DNA from 2 places in the Janthinobacterium sp. GW460-12-1-14-LB5 genome. Region 2 is predicted to be linked to the other one. Evidence: riboswitches for the same ligand, from Rfam matches in the RefSeq annotation. Region 2 holds a riboswitch; the other holds the start of a gene.

Region 1 (11,115 bases), on a different contig from region 2:
TGCAGCCAGGCGCCGCGTCGCTTTCAAAAGAGCCATATTTCCTGGCCGCCGGCTAGGCGCTGCGTCCTGCCGCTTTGCCGCCCCGGCACTGCCCGCACTGTTCACGCGCCACGGCCTGCCGCATAGGCTGTGCCACGTATAATTCCTCCACTATCCACCGCTATTCTTTTTCGACAGGTTCCCATGCCCCAGACTCCCGATTTGCCGCCGGATTGGCACGCGTTTGAAACTGCATACGACGTTGAAGCAACCTGGTTCAGGCTGGCCAATGCCTCGCTGGCGCTGCTGGGCGCGTCCGCTTTCAAGGATCAGGCATTTTCAGCCTTTGCCTTCAATGCCGTATCGTTCCCGTCCATTTCGCTGAGCTTTGACACCGATCCCGGTAACAGGGCGCGCGATTACTATCCTCCGGACTGGTCGAACGAGTGCATGGAAGCCGATGTGCCGGAAATCGGGCAATTGTGGGAGGAGGGCTACGCAAGGATCGAAGATGCTTTAAGCGAGCTGATCGACGCTGCCGATGACGAGTTGCTCTGCGCCATCGAGGAAGGCTATCTGCACAGCCTCAGGAAAACCATGGTGCGGCTGGAAACGCGCCATGCTTTCGAGCAGATCAAGACGTGTGCGCCGTTCTGGACCGTGGTCACGCAAATCGATGCCGATACGGATGAAGAGGAGCGCCTGCTCGATCAGGTGCGCCAAGGCCTTCTGGCGTAAGCGCTATATCAGGGCTTGCCAGGCTTTCACTTCCTCGTCCGTGAGCGCCGGCCCCCAGCCGCCGCGCAGCCCCGCATCCGGCTGCGCATAGTGCGCAAGCTGCGGCACGGCCACGTCATGCCGGACGCAGATGGCCAGCAAGGCTTCCAGCTGGCGCCGGCTGGCTGGAAGGTCATCGCCATGCCAGGTGCAGGCGCTCGTTTCCAGCACATGCTGCACCAGTGCTTCCAGCGCGCCCAGCAGGTGCCCGGGCAGTGCCGCGCGCACGTCTTCCGGCCAGGGATCGCCCATGCCCGTGACAACCAGGGACGCAAAGCCCCGTTCCCAGGCAGCAAAATCCCCAGGCGCGAGCTGCGCCACTTTCCACACGTGAGCGGCAAACGCGGACAGGGCGGGGTGATCAATATCAAAGCGCCGGCAAAAGCGTTGCAGGCACGTGACGGCAAGGCATTGCCTGGCGATCACGGAGAGTGTGTCTATCGAGATGTTGTGCATGAGTCCAAAGCTATGAGTCCAAAGCTCCTGAAGGCGGCGCCTGCCGCAGTGCTTCCACCGGCAACTGAAAAAAGCGCGGCACCATGGCCGGCGACAGCGCGTCGCCGCCATCCGCCATGGCCAGGCGGCCGCTCAGCAGCAGCATCACGTAGCCGTGGCCCAGCGACCAGCCGGCGCTGGCGGCGGCCTTGTCCCAGCGCGGGTCAAGGCCAGCTTCGCGCACGGCCGCGCCCGCCGTCTGCAGCACATATTGAAAGCACGCTTGCGCCGCTTCCTGCAGGGCGGGGAACTGGCGCACGTCCTGGTGTTCGAACATCAGCCGGTAGTGGGCGGGCGCAGCCAGGGCGAATTCGATGTATTGCTGGCCCAGCAATTGAAAGCGCTGTTCGGCGGGCAGGCTGCCCGGCGGCGGCAGCTGCGTTTCCCATTTCTGTATCAGGCTGGCGAAGCCGGCCGCCGCCACCTCGGCCAGCAGGGCTTCCTTGCTGGGGAAGTGGCGGTACACGGCGGCGACCGACACGCCCACCGTGCGCGCCAGTTCGCGCAGCGACAGGGCCGCGTCGTGCTGCTGCGCCAGTTGCGCGATGGTGGCGGCGACCAGGGTATCGCGCAGGTTGCCGTGATGGTAAGTGGTCATTGCTGTTGCCATTCGATGTTATCGCTGTTCACATTGTCGTGTATGATGGGCATGTTATCACTGAAAACATGGAGAGCACATGCATGAGATGAACATTGCCGTCCGTACCGTGGACCTGCCGCCAGGCGCCAGCATCGCCCCGCTGTATCCCGGCAGCAACCTGGCCGACGCGTATGCCGTCGACTTGCCCACCGCGCAGGCGCGCCAGATGGACATGCAGAGCCTGGCGCACCAGCTGCTGGGCAAGCAGCCGGGCTGGGCGCGCAAGCTGATGGTGGTGCGCGACGCCATCGTGGCGCGTTTCGGCATCCGGACGGCAAAACAGATGGAAGCGCGGCCCGGCAAGCGCATCGGCATCTTCCGCATCTATGCCGTCAGCGACGACGAAATCATCCTGGGCGAGGATGACAGCCACCTCGATTTCCGCCTGTCCGTGCTGCGCAACAGGGACGCAGGGCGCCATGGCAACGTGACCGTCTCCAGCGTCGTGCATTGCCATAACCGGGTGGGGCGCGCGTATATCCTGCTGATCCGCCCGTTTCACAAGCTGATCGTGCGGCATTCGCTGGCGCGCGCCGCCAGGGCGGGCTTCGCCTGAGGCGGGGAGGGGGCGGATGGCAAGGGCAATCTTGCTTATTCATGGCCGGTATTGCATACTGCACCACCAGCCTCATCACGATTCCCATGAACGATACGCTTCTCCTGCTGGGTTTTGCCACCACGCCGCTTGAACTGATTTCCTTTGTCCTGGCACTGACAACCGTTGCGCTGAACATCCGCCAGAATCACTGGGCGTGGCTGTTCGCCATCATTTCCTCGGCCGCCTACGGATTCGTGTTTTTCGAGTCGCGCCTGTATGGCGACATGGCCTTGCAACTGCTGTTTATCAGCGTCTCGTTCTGGGGCTGGTACCAATGGCTGCATCCGGCCAGCGGCGGCAAGACCCTGCCCGTCACGCGCCTCGACGGGCGCGGCTGGATGGCCTGCGCCGCGGGCTGGCTGGCCGGTTTCCTGCTCATCGCCTGGCTGCTGACGACGACGGATACGGACGTGCCCCATGCGGACGGTTTCCTCACGGCAGGCAGCCTCGTGGGGCAATTCCTGCTGTCGCGCAAGAAACTGGAAAACTGGATCGCCTGGATCATCGTCGACGTGCTGTACGTGTGGCTGTATGTGCACAAGGGCCTGACCCTGACGGCCGTGCTGTATGCCTTCTTCGTCGTGATGGCCGTCATCGGCTTGCTGGCTTGGAAGAAGTCGGCCCCGGCCGCGCCCGGCGCGATGGTCCTCAAGTGATGGGACACTGCGTGCGCGTGGCCATCCTGGGCGCGGAATCGTCGGGCAAGTCGACCCTGGCGGCCGCCATGGCCCAGCGCCACGGCACCGTCTGGGTGCCCGAATACTTGCGGGAGTTTGTGGAAACGCAAGGCAGGGTGCCCGTCGCGGCCGACCAGTTTGGGATTGCGCGAACGCAAGTCGAGCGCGAAGCGGCCGCTGCCACGCAAGCCCGCGACTATCTGTTTTGCGACACGACGCCCTTGATGACGGTGGTCTACAGCCGCCATTACTTTGCCGGTGCGGATGCCCGGCTGGCGGCGCTGGCCGATGCCACGCGGTACGACCTGACCCTGGTGACGGCGCCCGACAGCCCGTGGGTGGCGGACGGCTTGCAGCGCGAGTCCGAAGCCGTGCGCCAGCTGATCTACCGCTACCTGCTCGACGAACTGGACGCGCGCGGCATCGCCTACCACGTGCTGCGCGACAGCCTGGAGGCGCGCCTGGAACAGGCGGCGCCTTTGCTGCAACAGGCGCTCGCTGCGGCGTCTGCCATTTCCCTCAATTAAAAATCGAACTGCGCCGAGACTTTGAACGTGCGGCTGGCGCCCGGATACAGGTAACCGTCCGATTCCGGCGTCACGTCGCGCCAGTAGAACTTGTCGGCCACGTTGTTGACGGCGGCGCGCAGCACGGCGCGCGTGCCGGCGATGCGCGTGGCGTAAGCGGCGCCCAGGTTGAACACGTGGTACGACGGCACGAAGGTCGTGTTGTTGTACTCAAACGCTTTCTTGCCCGCATATTCCCAGCTGCCATTCACGCTCAGGCCCGCCACTTGTTGCACGGCGTAGTCCGCATGCACGGCCGCCTTGAAGGCGGGCACGTTCGGCACGCGCTTGCCGTCGAGGTCGGCACTGCCCGTGCCCGACTGCTGGCTGTTCAGGGCCGTCACGGAAGCGCCCAGGCTCAGGCTGGACGATGCCTTGCCCTGGGCCGACAATTCCAGGCCGCGGTGCTGGGCCTGGCCTTCGCGCACGAAGTAGCCGGCCGTGCTCTGGAATTCCAGGCCCTTGCGGATCTGGAACAGGCTGGCCGCCAGCATGAAGTCCGGCGTCACATCCATCTTGGCGCCCAGTTCAATCTGCTTCGAGCGGCTCGGCGACAGCTCTTCATTGGCATTCATCGCCTTGCGGTCGGCCGTGCCGCCATGTTCCATGCCCTGCGAATAGGCCGCATACACGGACACATTGTCGAGCGGGGTGTAGACGAGCGATACATTCGGCAGCAGGAAGTCGTGCCTGGCGCGGATTTCCGTGTCGGCCTTGAGCACGTACTGGTAGCCGTCGACATTGATATGGCGCAAGCCGCCATGCAGTTTCCAGTTCGGCGCCAGGCTGACGATTTCCTGCACGAAGACGGAATTTTCCGTATCCTTGCGCACCAGGCGCACGGGGCCCGTGACGCCGGGCGACGTGCCGACGATCTGCGGCTGGTAGATGTTGCTCACGCCCACCCAGTCGTACACGTACAGGCCGGCGCGGTCCTTGCGGCGGAAGGTCGAGACGCCGGCCGTGAAGTCATGGCGCAGGGAACCGGTGGCGAACTTGCCCTGGATCATGGCTTGCGCGCTCAGCGGTTTTTTCGTCTCGCCCAGGCTGCGGTAGTCATACACGTCGTAGTCGCCATTGCCGCAGAAGCCGGGGTACAGGTCCTGTCCGCTGCAGCCGTACGGGAAGGCCGTGTAATCGTCGCGCTTGAACGAGTGCTGGTTGGCCGACAGGGTGGCGTGCCAGTCGTCATTGAACGCGTACTGGAAGCGCAGGCCGATATTGCTGGTGACGGTTTCCACGGGGCGCGTCCACGGCTGCAGGTTGAGCATGGCGTCGGCACTGATGCCGGTTGGCAAGGTTTTATTGTTCAGCAGCTGGAAGCCGGGCGCCGTGGCCTGCGCCTTGTCCTGGTAGTCGGCATCGAGCTGCAGCAGCGCCTGCGGCGAAATCTGCCAGTCGAAGGCTCCGGAAATGAACTTGCGGTTGCCGTCGGCGCCCTTGATGTAGGAGCGCAGGCGCTCGGCCGCCACGTTGACCCGGTAGCCGAAGCGCGTGTCTTCCAGGCGGCCGCCCAGGTCGACGGCGCCGTACAGGGTGCCCCGCTCGCGCGCTTCCACGGTGACGGTGCGCAATGGCGTGTTGGTCGGGCGCTTGACGATGAAGTCGATCACGCCGCCCGGCGCGGCCACGCCCGCCTGCAAGCCGGCCAGGCCCTTCAGCACTTCGATGCGTTCCTTGTTTTCCAGCGGAATTTGCGTGTCGCCAGGAATGGCCACGCCATCCTTGCGGTAGCTGGAATTGTTGTCGAGCTTGAAGCCGCGGATGGAAAACTGTTCCGCATAGCCGACGGCGTTGTAGGCGTCGTTGATGCTGGCGTCGAGCCTGGCGGCGTCGCTGAGATTGCGGATCTGTAAATCCTGCATGTCTTTTTGCGAAATCACGGTGACGGACGCGGGCGTCTGCAGCAGCGGCGCGTCGCTGAAACCGCCGACGGAGGCGCGCTTGGCGGCAGGCGCCTTGCTGGCCGTGACGACGACTTCAGCCATATTTTGGGCTTGCGGCTCGGCGGCTTCGGTGGTGTCATTTGCGGCGAAGGCAGGCGCGGCAAACGCGTGCATGATGGCCAGGGTCAAAACAGGACGGGAAAAATGCGCAGATAAATTCGGTGTGGACATAGATTGCTCGTGGTTCAAGCCGTCTCGGGAAAGAGCACGGCAGGCTGCTTGTTCGGCTGGCGCCAACGCAGGAGCTATCAAAGGAGGGAGGTACTTTGCGCTTTCCTTCGCTGGCATTATCCAGATCAGGTACGAAGGGTATCTCTCACCCGGATGACTGCTCCAGGACCCCTAGCGAAATGACAGCTTAGCATGAAGCACGGCCGGCTGTCCCACCGGCTGACCGTTTTACAACAGTGTGGTGCGAATCTATAAACTCAGTTCGAGCACCTTGCGGCTGACGGCGGGCGTCACCTCGCGCTGTTCGCCCAGCGCCGTCATGCCGTGCGCTTCCAGGGCGGACACGACGGCGTCCACGCTGGCATGGTTCAGGCCATAGTCGGCCAGGCGCGTCTTGACGCCCATGTGGCGGAAGAAGAATTCCGTGCGCGCGATGGCCGCCTCGATGCGGCCGTCTTCATCGCCGCCATCGAGGCCCCACACGCGGGCCGCATATTGCAGCAGCTTGGCGCGCTTGGCCTGCTTGCGCACGCGCAACATGCTGGGCAGGATGATGGCCAGGGTTTGCGCGTGGTCAAGCTCATACAGGGCCGTCAATTCGTGGCCGATGGCGTGCGTGGACCAGTCCTGCGGCACGCCCACGCCGATCAGGCCGTTCAAGGCCAGGGTGGCGCTCCACATCACGTTGGCGCGCACGTCGTAGTCGTCCGGCTGCGACAGCGCCTTCGGGCCTTCCTCGATCAGCGTCAATAAAATACCTTCGGCGAAGCGGTCCTGCACGGAAGCATTGACGGGGTAGGTCAGATACTGCTCCATCACATGCGCAAACGCATCGACGACGCCATTGCCCACCTGGCGCAGCGGCAAGGTGAACGTCTTCGACGGATCCAGCACGGAAAATTTAGGATACACCTTGCGGCTCATGAACGAGCGCTTTTCCTGCGTGGCCTTGCGCGTGATCACGGCCGAGCCATTCATTTCGGACCCCGTGGCCGGCAAGGTCAGCACGGTGCCGAAGGGCAGGGCCGCTTCGACGATCTTGCCGCCTTTGGCCAGGATGTCCCACGCCTCGCCCTCATGCAGGGCGGCGGCGGCGATGAACTTGGTGCCATCGACCACGGAACCGCCGCCGACGGCCAGCAGGAAATCGATGCGCTCGCTTTTCACCATGGCCACAGCCTGCATCAGGGTTTCATAGCTGGGATTCGGTTCGATGCCGGCAAATTCCAGCACCGTGTGGCCGGCCAGCGCCGCCTTGACTTCGTCGTAGACGCCGTTCTGCCGGATGCTGCCGCCGCCGTAGGTCATCAGGACCCGCGCCTGCGGCGGGATCAGGCCGGCGATGGCGGCGATCTGGCCCTGGCCGAAGAGGATTTGCGTCGGATTGTAAAAGTCGAAATTGAACATGGGGCTCCTGCCGCTGAGGTTTGCGCTGTTGCTGAGCCATGATTATGGCCGAACGGGTGGAAACGTGTCGTGGACGCTTGAGCTTTTCGTCCGCGCGGTGGAGAATGCAGCCGATGTCACCACCACGCGAAAAGGAATGCGCATGACCACCGTCCCACTGGAAGAATCCGGCTTGCCGGCCACGGCGCTCGACATGCACCGCGCCATCGGCGCCACCATCGCCGCGCTGCAGGCGCTGGACTTGAACAGCCAGCGTTTCGAGGCGTGCACCGACCCGGAACTGCGCCGCGTGCTGGCCCACGCGGGCGACACCAGCCGCAAGGAAGCGGCCATGCTGCTCGAATGGATGCGCCGCCGCGACGCGCGCCTGGACACGGCCATGAAGGAAGCGCTGTTCAAGGCGGGGCCGATTGTTGCCCAGTATCACTATGACGAGAAAATATTGTAACTATTGGTTTGTTGCTGTAACGTACCATGCGCCACATTCGCATCGTTTCGCGTAGACTGTGCCCCGAACACGATTTTGGGGGAGTTTGCAACGATGAGATCATTACCATACCGAGAAGGCAGCTGGTTTGCCGTGCCCCTGCCGGGCGGCGGCTATGCCGTCGGCGTGGTGGCGCGCAGGGCGCCTGCCGGGCGCATCATGCTGGCGTATATGTTCGGGCCGAAGCGCGACAGCCTGCCCACGCTGGAAGAGGTGGAAGGCTTGCGGCCGGAACAGGCCGTGCGCCGCCTGCGCACGGGCGACATGGCCTTGCTCAACGAGCGCTGGCCCCTGCTGGGCGACAGCCGCCACTGGGAGCGCGACGCCTGGCCCATGCCGGCCTTTATCCGCCGCAATGAATCCTTGCAGCGGGCCTGGCGCGCCAGCTATGCGGACGCCGACCCTGCCAAGCTGAACCGCGAGGAATCGATCCCCTTCGATACGCCGGGCATGGAAAGCGATTCCCTGTACGGCTATGGGGCGACGGAATTGCTGATGAATAAATTGCTGGCGCCGGAGCAGGCGCCGGCATGATGGCTGCCGGGCGGCATCGGCGTTGGATTACGCACGGCGATGCCGTGCTAATCCAACCTGCATCAATTATGCCGCCGGCAAGCTGATCTGAAACGCCAGGCCGCCGCCTTCGCGGTTGCGCACCTGCAATTCGGCCCCGTGGCGCAGCAGCACGCGGTCGACGATGGCCAGGCCCAGGCCGGCGCCGTTGGCCTGCCCGCGCGCCGTGTCGAGGCGGGTGAACGGCTTCATCAGCTGCTCGATCTTTTCCGCCGGCACGCCCGTGCCGTGGTCCTGCACCTCGATGATCACCTTTTTCGCCCCGTGGCTGGTGCGCACGTGGCAGGCGATATCGATTTCCGTCACGTCGCTGCCCGGCGTCTTGCCATAGCGGCGCGCATTTTCGATCAGATTGTTCAGCACGCGGCGCAAGTCGGTGGGGTTGCCCATCGCGTGCGCGCCTTCGGCGATGCTGGCATTGATCTTCACGTCCGGCAGGCGCATCGCTTCGCGCGCCATGTCGTTGAGCAAACCGCTCAGGTCAACGTCCGTGAAGCTCGACGCTTCCGTCGGCTTGGCGTAGTCGAGGAACTGGCCGATGATGGCGTCCATCTGCCCGATATCGGACTGGATGCCTTCGCGCGCCTCGTCCGACAGATTCGCCATTTCCACTTCCAGCTGCATGCGCGCCAGCGGCGTGCGCAAGTCGTGCGAAATGCCCGCCAAAATCACGGCGCGGTCCGATTCCACTTGCTTTAAGTCATCGACCATCTGGTTGAAGCTGCGGTTCGCCTCGATGATCTCGATCGGACCCTTTTCCGGCAGCGGCGCCGGCTGCTTGCCCTTGGCGATGTCGCGCGCGGCCGCCGTCAAGCGCGACAGCGGCAGATTGATCAGGCTGGAAATGATGGCCGCGCCCAGCAAGGACAGCAGCGACACCAGGCTGGCCCAGCCCAGCCACTGGAAGCCCGTCAGGCCGCGCAGGCGCTCGCGGTCCAGCATCAGCCAGTATTCGTCATCGTCGATCTTGAAGCTGACCCAGAAGCCGGCCACGCCGTTGACGCGCGCGGAAAAGCGCGTGTCCTTGCCCAGCTTGGCCTTCACCAGCGCCTCGATGTCGGGCATCAGGTAATTGTCGGGCGGCGGCTCGATGCGGTCGTCCTCTTCCAGCGAGAAGATGCGGATGCCTTCGTTGCTGACGAGGTCGAACAGCAGCTCGCGCCGCAGCTCGGGCGCCGAGTGCGTCAGTGCCGCATGCGTGATGGTGACGACGGAAATGATCTGGGCGGAAATCTGCTGCGCCTGCGGCTCGCGCTGGATGACGGAAATCATGCCGATCCAGGTGATCATGCTGACGGTGGTCAAAGTACCCAGCAGCAAAAAGGTGCGCCAGAACAGGCCGCTTTTCAGCCGCGCCAGGCTGATATCGGGAACAAGCTTCATCATGCCTCGCCAGCGATCAGCGCGGCTGTCCGTCCGGGATGAAGACGTAGCCGAGGCCCCACACGGTCTGGATGAACAGCGGGCTCGACGGATCTGGTTCGATCAGTTTGCGCAGGCGCGAAATCTGCACGTCCAGGCTGCGGTCGAACACTTCGTATTCGCGGCCGCGCGCCAGTTCCATCAGTTTTTCGCGCGACAGGGGCTGGCGCGCATGGCGGGCAAACACTTTCAGCACGGAAAATTCACCGGTCGTCAGCGGCACCGTTTCGCCGTTCTTTTTCAGGGTGCGCGTGCCCAGATCCAGCACGAAGTCGCCGAATTCGAAGGTTTGCGGCGTTTCCGACGGCGCACCCGGGATTTCATCGGGACCCTTGCGGCGCAGCACGGCGCCGATGCGGGCCACGAGTTCGCGCGGGTTGAACGGCTTCGGCAGGTAATCGTCGGCACCCATTTCCAGCCCCACGATGCGATCCACGTCCTCGCCCTTGGCCGTCAGCATGATGATCGGCGTCTGGTCGCCCGCGCCGCGCAGGCGGCGGCAGATGGACAGGCCGTCTTCGCCGGGCAGCATCAGGTCGAGCACCAGCAGGTCGTAGCGTTCGCGCAGCCACAGCTTGTTCATGGCCGTTGCGCTCTCTGCCGTGAAGACATTGAAACCCTGTTCAGTCAGGTAGCGGCGCAGCAGGTCGCGCAGGCGCACATCGTCATCGACCACCATGATTTTTGCCTGGTGGCCATGGATCGATTGCGTTGTCGTGTTGCTGCCGGTAGTGGAGGTTGTGGTCATTTAGGGTGTCGTGTTATCGTATATTAGTTGCTATAGTAACGCCTCGCGCGGCGTCGGCAAGGGGCTGTGGCGACCCATTACAAAGTGTTACAAACTTTACCCAATTACTCTTACTGCACCGTGTAAAGCATCATACACTGGGGCCACAGTGGAAATCAGCTTTAAGTTTATACGGCATTGTGGAAGAGGAACTCAATGAATATCTTTACTAAAAAAATTCACGCCGCTCCCAGCGCAGCTATCGCCGCACGTACGGCTGTGCTGTCCGCCTTTGCCGTTTGCTCCGTGTTCGCCGCCAGCCTGGCGTCAGCGCAAAACCAGCCGCCGCCACGCCGTGACGACCAGCAGCAAATGCAGGCCCAGCGGTATGAGCAGGTACAGCGCAGCAACAGCAATGATACGCGACTGCGCGAACAGCGTGACGCACGCAGTTTCGACACGCGCGCCGAAGAGCAGCGCCGCGCCAGCGAAGGCGCCGATGCGTCGCGCCGCACGGGCCGCATGACGCCCGACGAACGGCGCGACCTGCGCCGCCAGATCAACGAAGTGGGCCAGGATATTTACTCGAATCCCCCGCGCCGTTGATGACATCCGGCAATACCTACTGCGCGTCGCGACTTGTGGCCTGC
Region 2 (11,115 bases):
TTCAGGTTCAGCTCGGTACGGCGCAGCTGGCGGATCTCGTCGGCACGCGCCAGGCCCGCTTCGAACGCAGGCATCAAACGGCCTTCATCGACGGGTTTTACCACGTAGCCGACGGCGCCGTAGGCGGCCGCCTGCTTGCCCGATTCGCTGTCGCCGCTGCCGGACAGGAACATGAAGGGCACGCCCGTCTCGCCATGCAGGCGCTTGGCCAGCTCCAGGCCGGACATGCCCGGCATGTGGATGTCGAGCAAGGCCAGGTCCGGCTCGCGCTGGGCGATCAGCTGCAGCGCCACTTCGGCCGAATGGGCCAGGGCCGTCTCGTAGCCGGCATGGCGCAGGACTTCGCCGAGGAATTCCAACAGCAGCTGGTCATCGTCAACGATCAGGATAAGGCGTTTCGCGGCGGCTGGCTGACTCATGGGTGGGGGACCTCGGTAATGAATGATGCTCTTATTATATGCCGATTATTGCCCCAAATCAGCCCCGCACTCCCATGCTCACGCCGCAAATAATTGATTGAATTGCTGCACTGCAATATCCACATCATCTGCCTCGTATCCATTGTTAAATACGCTGCTGATGGCCGCCACCATGTCGGCGCCGCGCGCCACCAGCGGCGCCGCGTTCTCCGGCGTCATGCCGCCGATCACCACGCAGGGCAAAACGATCTCGCGTTTGGCTTGCAGCACGATATCGAGTGGCGTGGTCACCGGATACTTTTTCACCAGCGAGGGATAAAAGCCGCCGAAGGCCACGTAGCTGGCGCCGCCGGCCTCGGCCGTCCGTGCCAGGGCCATGTCGCCATAGCAGGAAGCGCCGACGATCTTGTCCTTGCCCAGCCGGGCGCGCACCTGCGCCACGGACGCATCCGTGCCGCCCACGTGCACGCCGTCCGCGTCGAGCTCCTCGCACAGCTCGATAAAATCGTTGATGATGAAGGGCACGCCATACTTGCGGGCCAGGGCCAGCAGGGCGCCCGCCTGCTCGCGCCGCTGGTCCGCGTCGGCGCTCTTGTGACGGTATTGCAGCAGGGCCACGCCGCCGTGCAAAGCCTGTTCCGTGATGTCGAGCAGGCGGTCGGTGTCGTCCCAGTTCGGGGTGACCAGATACAGTCCACGCATGATGTTTTCCTTATGTAAAGAATCGTTGCGGCATGCGTTGTCCGGGCGCAATCGCATACGCATGGGACAAGGCCGCATGGCAATAGGCTTGCGCCAGATCAAGCGCTTCCGGCAGCGCCTGCCCCAGCGCCAGTTGCGCCGCAATGGCCGAGGCCAGGGTGCAGCCGCTGCCGTGAAACTCGCCGGGCAGCCGGGGCCAGCGCCACTCGCGCTCGCCGCCTTCGGCGCCGAACCAGCGGTTGATGACCGTCGCGCCTTCGCCATGGCCGCCCGTCACCAGCACGTGCCGGCAGCCTTGCGCAAGCAGGTTGTCTGCTCCACCGAGGACCAGCGCTTCCGGCCCGTTCGGCACCATCACGGTCGTCACCGGCAGCAAGGGTGCCAGCGCCAGCACGGCGTCGTCCCGGCTGAGCACGTCGCCATGGCCGCTGGCCAGCACGGGATCGAGCACCACGGGCAAGTCCGGCCGGGTTTGGCGCAATTGCGCGATCAGCTGCGCGATGACGGCCGCATTCGCCGCGCTGCCGGGAATGCCGATTTTCACGGCATGAATCGCCATCTTGGCTATCAGCGCCTGCGCTTGCCGGCGCAGCAATTCCGGCGCCACAGGCTCGACAGCAAACACGCGGTCATTGTCCTGCACCGTCAACGCCGTCACGACGGGCAGCGCATGCGCGCCCTGCGCCGCAATGGCGATAATATCGGCGGCGATGCCGGCGCCGCCCGAAGGATCGACGCCGGCAAACACCAGCACCGTCGACAACGTTGGCACCATCACGCCAGGCGGCCCGCCATCGGCGACGATGGGGAAGCGGCAAATTTGCGCGGCATGCGCCCCGCCAGAAACGCTTCGCGCCCGGCCCGCACGGCCAGTTTCATGGCACGCGCCATGCGCACGGGGTCGCCCGCGCCGGCGATGGCCGTATTCATCAGCACGCCATCGCAACCGAGTTCCATGGCGATGGCCGCATCCGACGCCGTGCCCACGCCCGCGTCGACGAGCACGGGCACTTTGGCCTGGTCGATGATCAGCGACAAATTCCACGGGTTCAGGATGCCCATGCCCGAGCCGATCAGCGAGGCCAGCGGCATGACGGCCACGCAGCCGATGTCTTCCAGAATTTTCGCCTGGATGGGATCGTCGCTGCAGTAGACCATCACGTCAAAGCCATCCTTGACCAGCGCTTCGGCGGCAATTAACGTTTCCGGCATGTGCGGAAACAGGGTCTTTTCATCGCCCAGCACTTCCAGTTTCACCAGATTGCGCCCGCCCAGCAGCTCGCGCGCCAGCTGCAGCGTGTAGACGGCATCTTTCGCGTTGTAGCAGCCGGCCGTGTTCGGCAAAATCGTGTACTGGTCCGGCGGCACGAAGTCGAGCAGGCTGGGCGCGTTCGGGTCTTGCCCGATATTCACGCGGCGAATCGCCACCGTGATGATCTGCGCCTCGGCAGCGTCCGTCGCTTCGCGCGTCTGCGGCAAATCCTTGTACTTGCCGCTGCCCACCAGCAAGCGCGATTGATATTGCTTGCCTGCGATGGTCAGCAGGTCGTCATGTGTTGCGGTATTCATGTGCTTTTCCTTGTCTATTCTCAACTCAACCGCCGCCAATCGCGCGTACAATTTCCACTTGGTCCTGGGTTTCCAGTACCCTGTCCTGCCACGCCTTGCGCGGCACGACGTTGCGGTTGACGGCCAGCGCCAGCGCCTGGTTTTCCAGCGACAGCGCGGCGATCAATTGGTCAAGTGTCTGCCCCGGCGGCACCTGGTGCGGCGCGCCGTTGAGCGTGATGGATATCAATGCAGGCATCACGCTCTCCTTCAGACCTTGCGGTACAGCTCGGCGCCGTTCTTGATGAACTCGATGGCCTTGATTTCCATGCCCTGCTTGAGCGCCTTGTCTTCCGCGATGCCCATGCCGGCCGCGTATTCGCGCACTTCCTGCGTGATCTTCATCGAACAGAAATGGGGGCCGCACATGGAGCAGAAATGCGCCACCTTGGCCGAATCCTTGGGCAAGGTTTCATCGTGGAATTCGCGCGCCTTGTCCGGGTCCAGGCCGATGTTGAACTGGTCGTCCCAGCGGAATTCGAAGCGGGCTTTCGACAGGGCGTTGTCGCGGATTTGCGCGCCCGGATGGCCTTTCGCCAGGTCGGCCGCGTGCGCCGCGATCTTGTACGTGATGATGCCATCCTTGACGTCTGCCTTGTTGGGCAAGCCCAGGTGTTCCTTCGGCGTCACGTAGCACAGCATGGCCGTGCCGTACCAGCCTATCATGGCCGCGCCGATGCCCGAAGTGATGTGGTCGTAGCCGGGCGCGATGTCGGTGGTCAACGGTCCCAGGGTGTAGAACGGTGCTTCGCCGCACTGTTCCAGCTGCAAGTCCATGTTTTCTTTAATGAGTTGCATGGGTACGTGGCCCGGGCCTTCGATCATTACCTGTACATCGTGCTTCCAGGCAACCTGCGTCAGCTCGCCCAGGGTCTTCAGTTCGCCCAACTGCGCTTCGTCATTGGCGTCGTAGATGGAGCCGGGGCGCAAGCCGTCGCCCAGCGAGAACGACACGTCGTAGGCCTTCATGATTTCGCAGATTTCTTCGAAATGCGTGTACAGGAACGATTCCTGGTGGTGCGCCAGGCACCATTTCGCCATGATGGAGCCGCCGCGCGAGACGATGCCCGTCAGCCGCTTGGCCGTCATCGGCACATAGCGCAGCAGCACGCCCGCGTGGATGGTGAAGTAGTCGACGCCCTGCTCGGCCTGTTCAATGAGGGTGTCGCGGAAGATTTCCCAAGTTAAATCTTCGGCCTTGCCGTTGACCTTTTCCAGCGCCTGGTAGATGGGCACGGTGCCAATCGGTACGGGACTGTTGCGCACGATCCATTCGCGCGTTTCGTGGATGTGCTTGCCGGTGGACAAGTCCATCACGTTATCGCCGCCCCAGCGGATGGCCCAGGTCATCTTTTCCACTTCCTCGCCGATGGAAGACGTCACGGCGGAATTGCCGATGTTTGCGTTGATTTTCACGAGGAAATTGCGGCCGATAATCATCGGTTCGACTTCCGGGTGATTGATGTTGGCGGGAATGATGGCGCGGCCGCGGGCGATTTCCTCGCGCACGAATTCCGGCGTGATCTCGGCCGGGATGCTGGCACCGAACGACTGGCCCGGATGCTGGCGGCCCATCAGGTCGGCCAGGCGTTCGCCCATGGGGCCGGAAGCCTTGAGTTCGCGCAAGTATTCCTGACGGCGCATGTTTTCGCGGATGGCGACGAACTCCATTTCCGGCGTGATGATGCCTTGGCGCGCGTAATGCATTTGCGTCACGTTCTTGCCGGCAATGGCGCGGCGCGGCTTGCGGTGCAAGTTGAAACGCAGCTCGGCCAGCTTCGGGTCCGCCAGGCGGGCGATGCCGTAGTCGGAGGTGGGGCCGGGCAATTCTTCCGTGTCGGCCCGCTCCATGATCCACGGCAGGCGCGGCGTATCGAGGCCCGAGCGGATGTCGATGTTCACGTCCGGATCCGTGTACGGGCCGGAGGTGTCGTACACGTAGATGGGCGGATTCTTTTCGCCGCCGAACGACGCTTCCGTGTCGGACTGGCTGATTTCGCGCATGGGCACGCGGATGTCGGGACGGCTGCCTTCGACGTAGATCTTGCGCGAATTGGGCAGCGGCGCGATGGCAGCTTCGTCGACCGTGGCGGTGGCGGAGAGGAATTTCGGGTTGGCGTTCATTTTGGCTCCTTGGCTAGACTATTTTTAAGCCTGGAGCCAGCTAAGGAGGTTCGGAATTACGCACGCGGAAAAGCGGGGTGCAGTCATCCTAAAGCTTCCCTTCGCTGGCATTATCCAGATCAGGTTCGGAGGGTATTTCTCACCCGCGCTTGCACTGTGTTTCCACAGCGAAAGGCAGGACCCCTAGCGTTTGCCGCCTTGCGGCAGCGAGCCAATTATACGCGGTTCGCGCCGCGTGGCCAGATGATTTCTTGCCGGTGTCGTGTTTGCGCATCTGCTGCAATGCAGCAGACGGCGTCACGCTTATTTCTTCTTGCCCCAGCGCCAGCTGGTCGGTTCGCCCTTGCGCTGGCAGATGAAAATGAGCACGGCCACAATGGCCGCTTCATACACGATGTAAGCGACCAGCATGGTTTGCGGCGGGAACAGGAAGGCGCCGCAGGCGAACAGCGCCAGCGCGGCCAGGAACACCAGCCAGCCCTGCCAGGTGATGGGCAAGCCCCAGCCCCAGCCATAGGTCTTGGCGGGGAACCAGTAGGAGGGAGATTTGTCAGTCATGATTTTTCCTGGTCTGTATCGATGGCACCAAGTATAAATCAACGGTCGGCAATCAAACAGCGCGATGGCGCTCCGTGACATCGAGGCCGATGCCGCGGTAGCCGATGAAGCGGCTGCCATTGTCGAACATCGGTTCGCCGCTGACCTGCAGATACTGCGTGCTGCCGTCCAGGTTGGCGCGGCTGTAGATGAAATCGAGAAACGGTTCGCGCGCGGCGATCTTGGCGTCGAGCAAGGCGCGCTCGGCGGCATTCCAGCGCTGCGGCTCTTCCTCGCTGCCGATGCCCAGCATTTCAGCCACGGGGCCGGAAAAGCGCGTCAAATTGCCCTGCGCATCCTGCTCCCAGTACCAGTCGGACGACAGTTCCGTGAAGCGCTGGAAGCGCGCTTCGCTTTCGCGCAACTCCGCCGTGCGGTCTTCCACCATCTGTTCCAGCGATTTGTTGTATTCGGCCAGCTTCTGGTACAGCAAGCGCACTTCCAGCATGTTGTGGATGCGCGTCTTGACTTCCACCAGGTCGAAGGGCTTGCTGACGAAATCCTTGGCGCCCGCCTGCAGGGCGCGCAGCTTGTGGCCGGGCTGGGCCGTAATCACCAGCACGGGCAGGTAGCTGCCCGCCTCGAGGTCGCGCAAGCCTTCCATGACTTCGAAACCATCCATTTCCGGCATCTGCAAGTCGAGCAGGATCAGGTCGTAGCGGTGCTGCTGGTGCAGCGCGCGCACGGCTTGCGGGTCCATGGTGGACGTGATGCGCGTGTAGCCGGCATTGCGCAGCACCTGTTCCAGCAGCATGACGTTCGCCTCCTGGTCGTCGACGATGAGGATGCTGGCGTTCAGGATCTCGGTGGCTTGAAGCATGGCGGTATTCCTAAAATTGAGTGCTGAATTAGCGTATTGCGTGAGTGTCGTCGGCCAGGCCGTGCGCGGCTGCATGGTGCAGGGCCACGTCGAGCGCGTCCATGAATTCGACGACCTTGATCGGCTTGGTCAGATAACGGAAGAAGCCCGCTTGCAAGCCTTTTTCGATGTCGCGCGGCACGGCGTTGGCCGACAGGGCCATGACGGGAATGTGGCTGGTGAGGGGATCATCATGCAGGATGTGCAGCGCGCCGTAGCCGCTGATGCCGGGCAAGTTGATATCCATCAAGATCACGTCCGGCTGGTAGGTGCGCGCCAGGTCGATGCCCAGGTGCGCATCGATGGCCGTCAGCAACTTCAAGTCGCTGCGGCGGGCGATCAATTGCTCGACCAGCGCCAGGTTGGCGGGATTGTCTTCCACGTAGAGCAAGGTGCGCAGGCTTTCCTGCGGCTCCTGCACCTGCGGCAGCGCGTCGCCGTCGCCCAGCACCAGTTCCGGCGCGCTGCTGGCGGCCAGCTCGAACCAGAACGTGGTGCCCACGCCGACGGCACTGTCGACGCCGATGGTGCCGCCCATCAATTCGACCAGTTGCTTGGTGACGACGAGGCCGATGCCCGTGCCCTCTTCCGTGCTGTTTTCCTGTCCCAGGCGATTAAACGGCTGGAACAGCTGCGCCACCTGGGCCGCGTCGAGGCCGGCGCCGCTGTCGCGCACGCTCACGCGCACCTTGTCGCCATGCCCGCTGCATTCGACGGTGACGGCGCCGCCGCCCTGGTTGTACTTGATGGCGTTCGACAGCAGGTTGATCATCACCTGTTTCACGCGCGTGCGGTCCGCATGCACATAAAAAGCCTTGCCGCAGCGGGGGAAATGCATGCGGATGCCGCGCTTTTCCGCCTGCGGCGCGATCATGGCCTGGCAATCCTGCAGCACGTCGAGCAGCGACATCGCTTCCTGCGACAGGGTGACCTTGCCCGATTCGATCATGGCCAGGTCGAGGATTTCATTGATCAAACGCAAGAGATACCAGCCGCCCTTGAGGATTTGCTCGATCGAGCGCTGCTGCGGCGGGCTCGGCGGCGGCACGTCGGACGCCATCAGCTGGGCGAAACCCAGCACGGCGTTCAGGGGCGTGCGCAATTCATGGCTCATGCTCGAGAGGAATTCGGACTTGGCGCGGTTGGCCTTTTCCGCCACCAGGCGCGCCTTCTTCAGCTCGGCATTATTGGTCTCGACCAGCGAGCGCGTATACGCCTGCTGTTCGCGCAGGCGCTGGTCCAGCAGCGCCTGTTCCGCCTCGACCTGCTTGCGCACCGTGTTATCGGTGCCGATCAGCAGATAGCCGATGACCTTGCTCTGCGCATCGCGCAAGGCCGTCACGGAAACGATGGCGGGGAAACGGCTGCCATCGTTGCGGATATACGTCAGTTCATAGATGTCTTCGATGCCGCGCGTGGCCTTGAACACGAGCGCTTCCACGCCCGGCGTGATGGGCGTGTCGAGTTCGGCGCTGAGGGCGGCCGCGCGGGCGACGATTTCTTGCGCGTCGGAAATACCGGCCGGCGTCAGCTTGTCCACCACGTCGCTGGCCGCATAGCCGAGCATGCGTTCGGCGCCCACGTTGAAAATCTGGATCACGCCCTGCGCATCGGTGGCGATGCACGAGAAATTGGCGCTGTTAAAGATGGCATCCTGCAGGGCGCCCGCCTTGAGCAACTGGCGCGGCAGGCTGGCCGCCACGGTGCGCCGGTACAGCGCCACGAGCAGCATCAGCAGCAGGAAGACCAGTGCGTCGATGACGCAGGCCGTCTCGAACGGCGCGCGCCAGGCCAGCGCGCCGACGGCCAGCAGGGCGATGGCGCTGAACGAAAACGCCAATGCCATGGGCCAGCGCGACGGGGCGCGGTTAGGGTTATTTTCAACTGAGTGCATGGGTAGCCTGGGCTATGACAACAATAAAGGGGACGGAAATGCGGCGCCTAGCGGCCTTGGCGCTGGCGCACGTCCGACAGCAGGCGCGCGAATTCCTTCTTCACCACGCCATAGCATTCGCACACATTGCCTTCGAGGCCGGCGCGGTCCTGCACCGTGATATGGCCGCGCCGATAACTGATGAGGCCGCGCTGCTGCAGGCGCCCCGCCGCTTCCGTCACGCCTTCGCGGCGCACGCCCAGCATGTTGGCGATCAGTTCCTGCGTCATGGTCAGCTCGCGGTTCGGCAGGCGGTCCATGGTCAGCAGCAGCCAGCGGCACAATTGCTGTTCCACCGTATGGTGGCGGTTGCATACGGCCGTCTGCGACATTTGCGTGATCAGGGCTTGCGTATAGCGCAGCAGCAAGCGCATGACGGGTCCGGCGCGGTCGAATTCTTCCATCAGCAGATGGGCCTTGAGCCGGTAGCCGACGCCGCCCGTCTGCACGACGGCACGGCTCGGTGTCGAGTTGCCGCCCATAAATAGCGACACGCCCACGATGCCCTCGTTGCCGACGCCGGCAATTTCCGACGAGCCGCCGTTTTCCAGCAGGTAATGGATGGAAACGATGGCCGTGGTGGGAAAGTACACGTGCTGCAGCTTGTCGCCCGAGTCGTAGATCACGTCGCCCAGCAGCATGGAGACTTGCTCCAGATGGGGAGCCAGGCGCGCGAAATCGGCGTCGAGCATGGCGGCGAGCAAATGGTTTTGATTCGGGTTGTGCAGCTGGGCATGCGGACTCGACATGGGCAGGTTTCCTGGTTTCCAGTCGTCAGCTAGGGGGTGTATGAAAGGCGTCCGAACGAGGGTCGCCATGGTGTGCAGCGTAACACACTGCTTGCACGGTGGACCGACTATATTTCTTGTTGGCATGACTGTCCGTTCGGTAGCGAACGGACGCTGCATCGCTGCGCGCCCTACAGTCAATCACTGCCAGGGCTGCCCGATCACGGATCGGTAGCGGTGCTGCTTACCGGACGCCATCATGCAATCATTCTTCAAGCGCATCTCCATTTCCGTCTCCACCTCGGCCCTGATCACCCTGGCGGTCGGCCTGTGCCTGACGGCGCTGTGCTATGTCTCGGCGCGGCAGATCGAAGCGGAAAGCGCCAGGGTGCTGCTGCAATACCACGCCAGCGGCCATGCGCTGAGTGCGGCCATGCTGCCCGCGCATGGGCTGACCCTGGATGCAAACCGCCGCGGCTCGCTGTACGTGTTGCTGGGTGGAATATTATCGAGCCTGCTGGCCACGGCCTATGTGTACCAGCTGGTGTCGCGCAATTCCGTGATTGCCCGCATCACGGGCGAACGCACGGCGGCCTTGCAGTTTGCCAATTTGCGCCTGTCCGAGGATATCGCCGCGCGCATGCGCAATGAAAAGTCGCTGCGTTTGCGCGAACGCATCATCGAAGTCTCGGACAATGCCATCATCCTGTGCAGCGCCGACGCGCCCGGCTACCTGATCGAATACGTCAATCCCGCCTTCGAGCGCATCACGGGGTACGCGGCCGGCGAAGTCATCGGACAGCGACTGGAAGACCTGCAGGGGCCGGAACATGCGCGCCAGGACATGCATGCCATCAGCGCGGCCTTGAACGAACAGCGCGAAGGCAAGGCCATCGTGCGCAATTTCCGCAAGGATGGCAGCACGTACTGGAGCGAGCTGTTCGTGGCGCCCGTGCGCGACGATGGCGATGGCGCCGTCAGCCACTTTGTCGTAGCGCAATACGACATCAGCACCGTCATGCGCTTCGAGCAGGAACTGGAATTCCAGTCGCGCCACGATATCCTCACGGGCCTGGCCAACCGTTTATTGCTGCGCGAACGGCTGGAACAGGCGATGGCCGTGGCGCGCCGCAGCACCCTGCCCCTGTGGGTGGTCTTCATCGACCTCGACCGCTTTAAATTCGTCAACGACACCCTGGGCCACGACGCGGGCGATACCCTGCTGAAACTGATCGCCGACCGCCTGCGCGCCGCCACGCGCGAAGTCGATACGGTGGCGCGACTCGGCGGCGACGAATTCGTCCTGCTGCTGCCGCAACACGCCAACAGCGACCCGGGCCAGCTCATCCTGCAGCGCGTGCTGGACGCCGTGGCCCAGCCGCTGCTGGTGGGCGGCCATGAATTCTTTCTCACGTGCAGCATGGGCGTGGCCACCTATCCCGACGATGGCGACAGCGCGGAAACCCTGATCAAGCATGCCGACATCGCCATGTACCGGGCCAAGGAGCAAGGCCGCAACCACTGGCAAAGCTACGCGCCGGCCATGAATGCCAGCATGCTGGCCCGGCTGAACCTGGAAAGCGAGTTGCGCCATGCGCTCGAGCGTGGCCAGTTCCACCTCGTGTACCAGCCGCAGGTGCAGCTCGACAGTGGCAAGATCGTCGGCATGGAAGCGCTGCTGCGCTGGCGCCACCCCACCCTGGGCGCCATCGCGCCCGGCGAATTCATCCATCTGGCCGAAGAAATGGGCTTGATCGTGCCCATCGGCGCCTGGGTGCTGCACACGGCGTGCGCGCAAGCGAGGGCGTGGCAACGGGAGGGACTCGGCGGCTTGCGCCTGGCCGTCAATTTGTCTGCGCGGCAATTCCGGCAAAGCGGCTTGCTGCAATCGGTGCGGGAGATACTGGCCGTGACGGGCCTGGAAGCGCGTTTCCTGGAGCTGGAATTGACGGAAAGCATGATGATGCAGGATGTGGAACAGGCGATCGCCACCATGGGCAAGCTCAAGGCATTGGGCTTGCAGCTGTCGATCGACGACTTCGGCACCGGCTATTCCAGCCTGGCGTACCTGCGCCGCTTCCCCATCGACGTATTAAAAATCGACAAATCCTTCGTCAGCGACCTCACGCACAGCGACGACGACGC

What was found. A riboswitch is a leader RNA that binds a small molecule or an ion and turns the genes downstream of it on or off. The one in region 2 is predicted to bind thiamine pyrophosphate.
Region 1: it holds a riboswitch for thiamine pyrophosphate, as region 2 does, so the genes downstream of both, AC07X6_RS03955 (TonB-dependent siderophore receptor) here and thiC (phosphomethylpyrimidine synthase ThiC) in region 2, are expected to answer to the same signal.

The regions. Positions count from the first base shown of each region.
Region 1 is NZ_JBWKYD010000003.1:164,178-175,292, reverse strand. Features, by position in the region: gene AC07X6_RS03990 (tetratricopeptide repeat protein) at 1-56, shown strand, start outside; gene AC07X6_RS03985 (hypothetical protein) at 184-717, shown strand; gene AC07X6_RS03980 (hypothetical protein) at 721-1,212, opposite strand; gene AC07X6_RS03975 (TetR/AcrR family transcriptional regulator) at 1,223-1,849, opposite strand; gene AC07X6_RS03970 (DUF2867 domain-containing protein) at 1,929-2,447, shown strand; gene pnuC (nicotinamide riboside transporter PnuC) at 2,534-3,145, shown strand; gene AC07X6_RS03960 (AAA family ATPase) at 3,145-3,693, shown strand; gene AC07X6_RS03955 (TonB-dependent siderophore receptor) at 3,690-5,849, opposite strand; TPP riboswitch at 5,935-6,032, opposite strand; gene AC07X6_RS03950 (iron-containing alcohol dehydrogenase) at 6,099-7,256, opposite strand; gene AC07X6_RS03945 (ferritin family protein) at 7,399-7,704, shown strand; gene AC07X6_RS03940 (Imm26 family immunity protein) at 7,798-8,277, shown strand; gene AC07X6_RS03935 (sensor histidine kinase family protein) at 8,344-9,702, opposite strand; gene ompR (osmolarity response regulator transcription factor OmpR) at 9,716-10,417, opposite strand; gene AC07X6_RS03925 (hypothetical protein) at 10,682-11,071, shown strand.
Region 2 is NZ_JBWKYD010000006.1:152,990-164,104, forward strand. Features, by position in the region: gene AC07X6_RS08005 (ANTAR domain-containing response regulator) at 1-419, opposite strand, end outside; gene thiE (thiamine phosphate synthase) at 498-1,121, opposite strand; gene thiD (bifunctional hydroxymethylpyrimidine kinase/phosphomethylpyrimidine kinase) at 1,132-1,896, opposite strand; gene AC07X6_RS08020 (thiazole synthase) at 1,896-2,690, opposite strand; gene thiS (sulfur carrier protein ThiS) at 2,716-2,919, opposite strand; gene thiC (phosphomethylpyrimidine synthase ThiC) at 2,940-4,853, opposite strand; TPP riboswitch at 4,933-5,048, opposite strand; gene AC07X6_RS08035 (hypothetical protein) at 5,157-5,411, opposite strand; gene AC07X6_RS08040 (response regulator) at 5,464-6,270, opposite strand; gene AC07X6_RS08045 (hybrid sensor histidine kinase/response regulator) at 6,299-8,203, opposite strand; gene AC07X6_RS08050 (Crp/Fnr family transcriptional regulator) at 8,251-8,991, opposite strand; gene AC07X6_RS08055 (putative bifunctional diguanylate cyclase/phosphodiesterase) at 9,230-11,115, shown strand, end outside.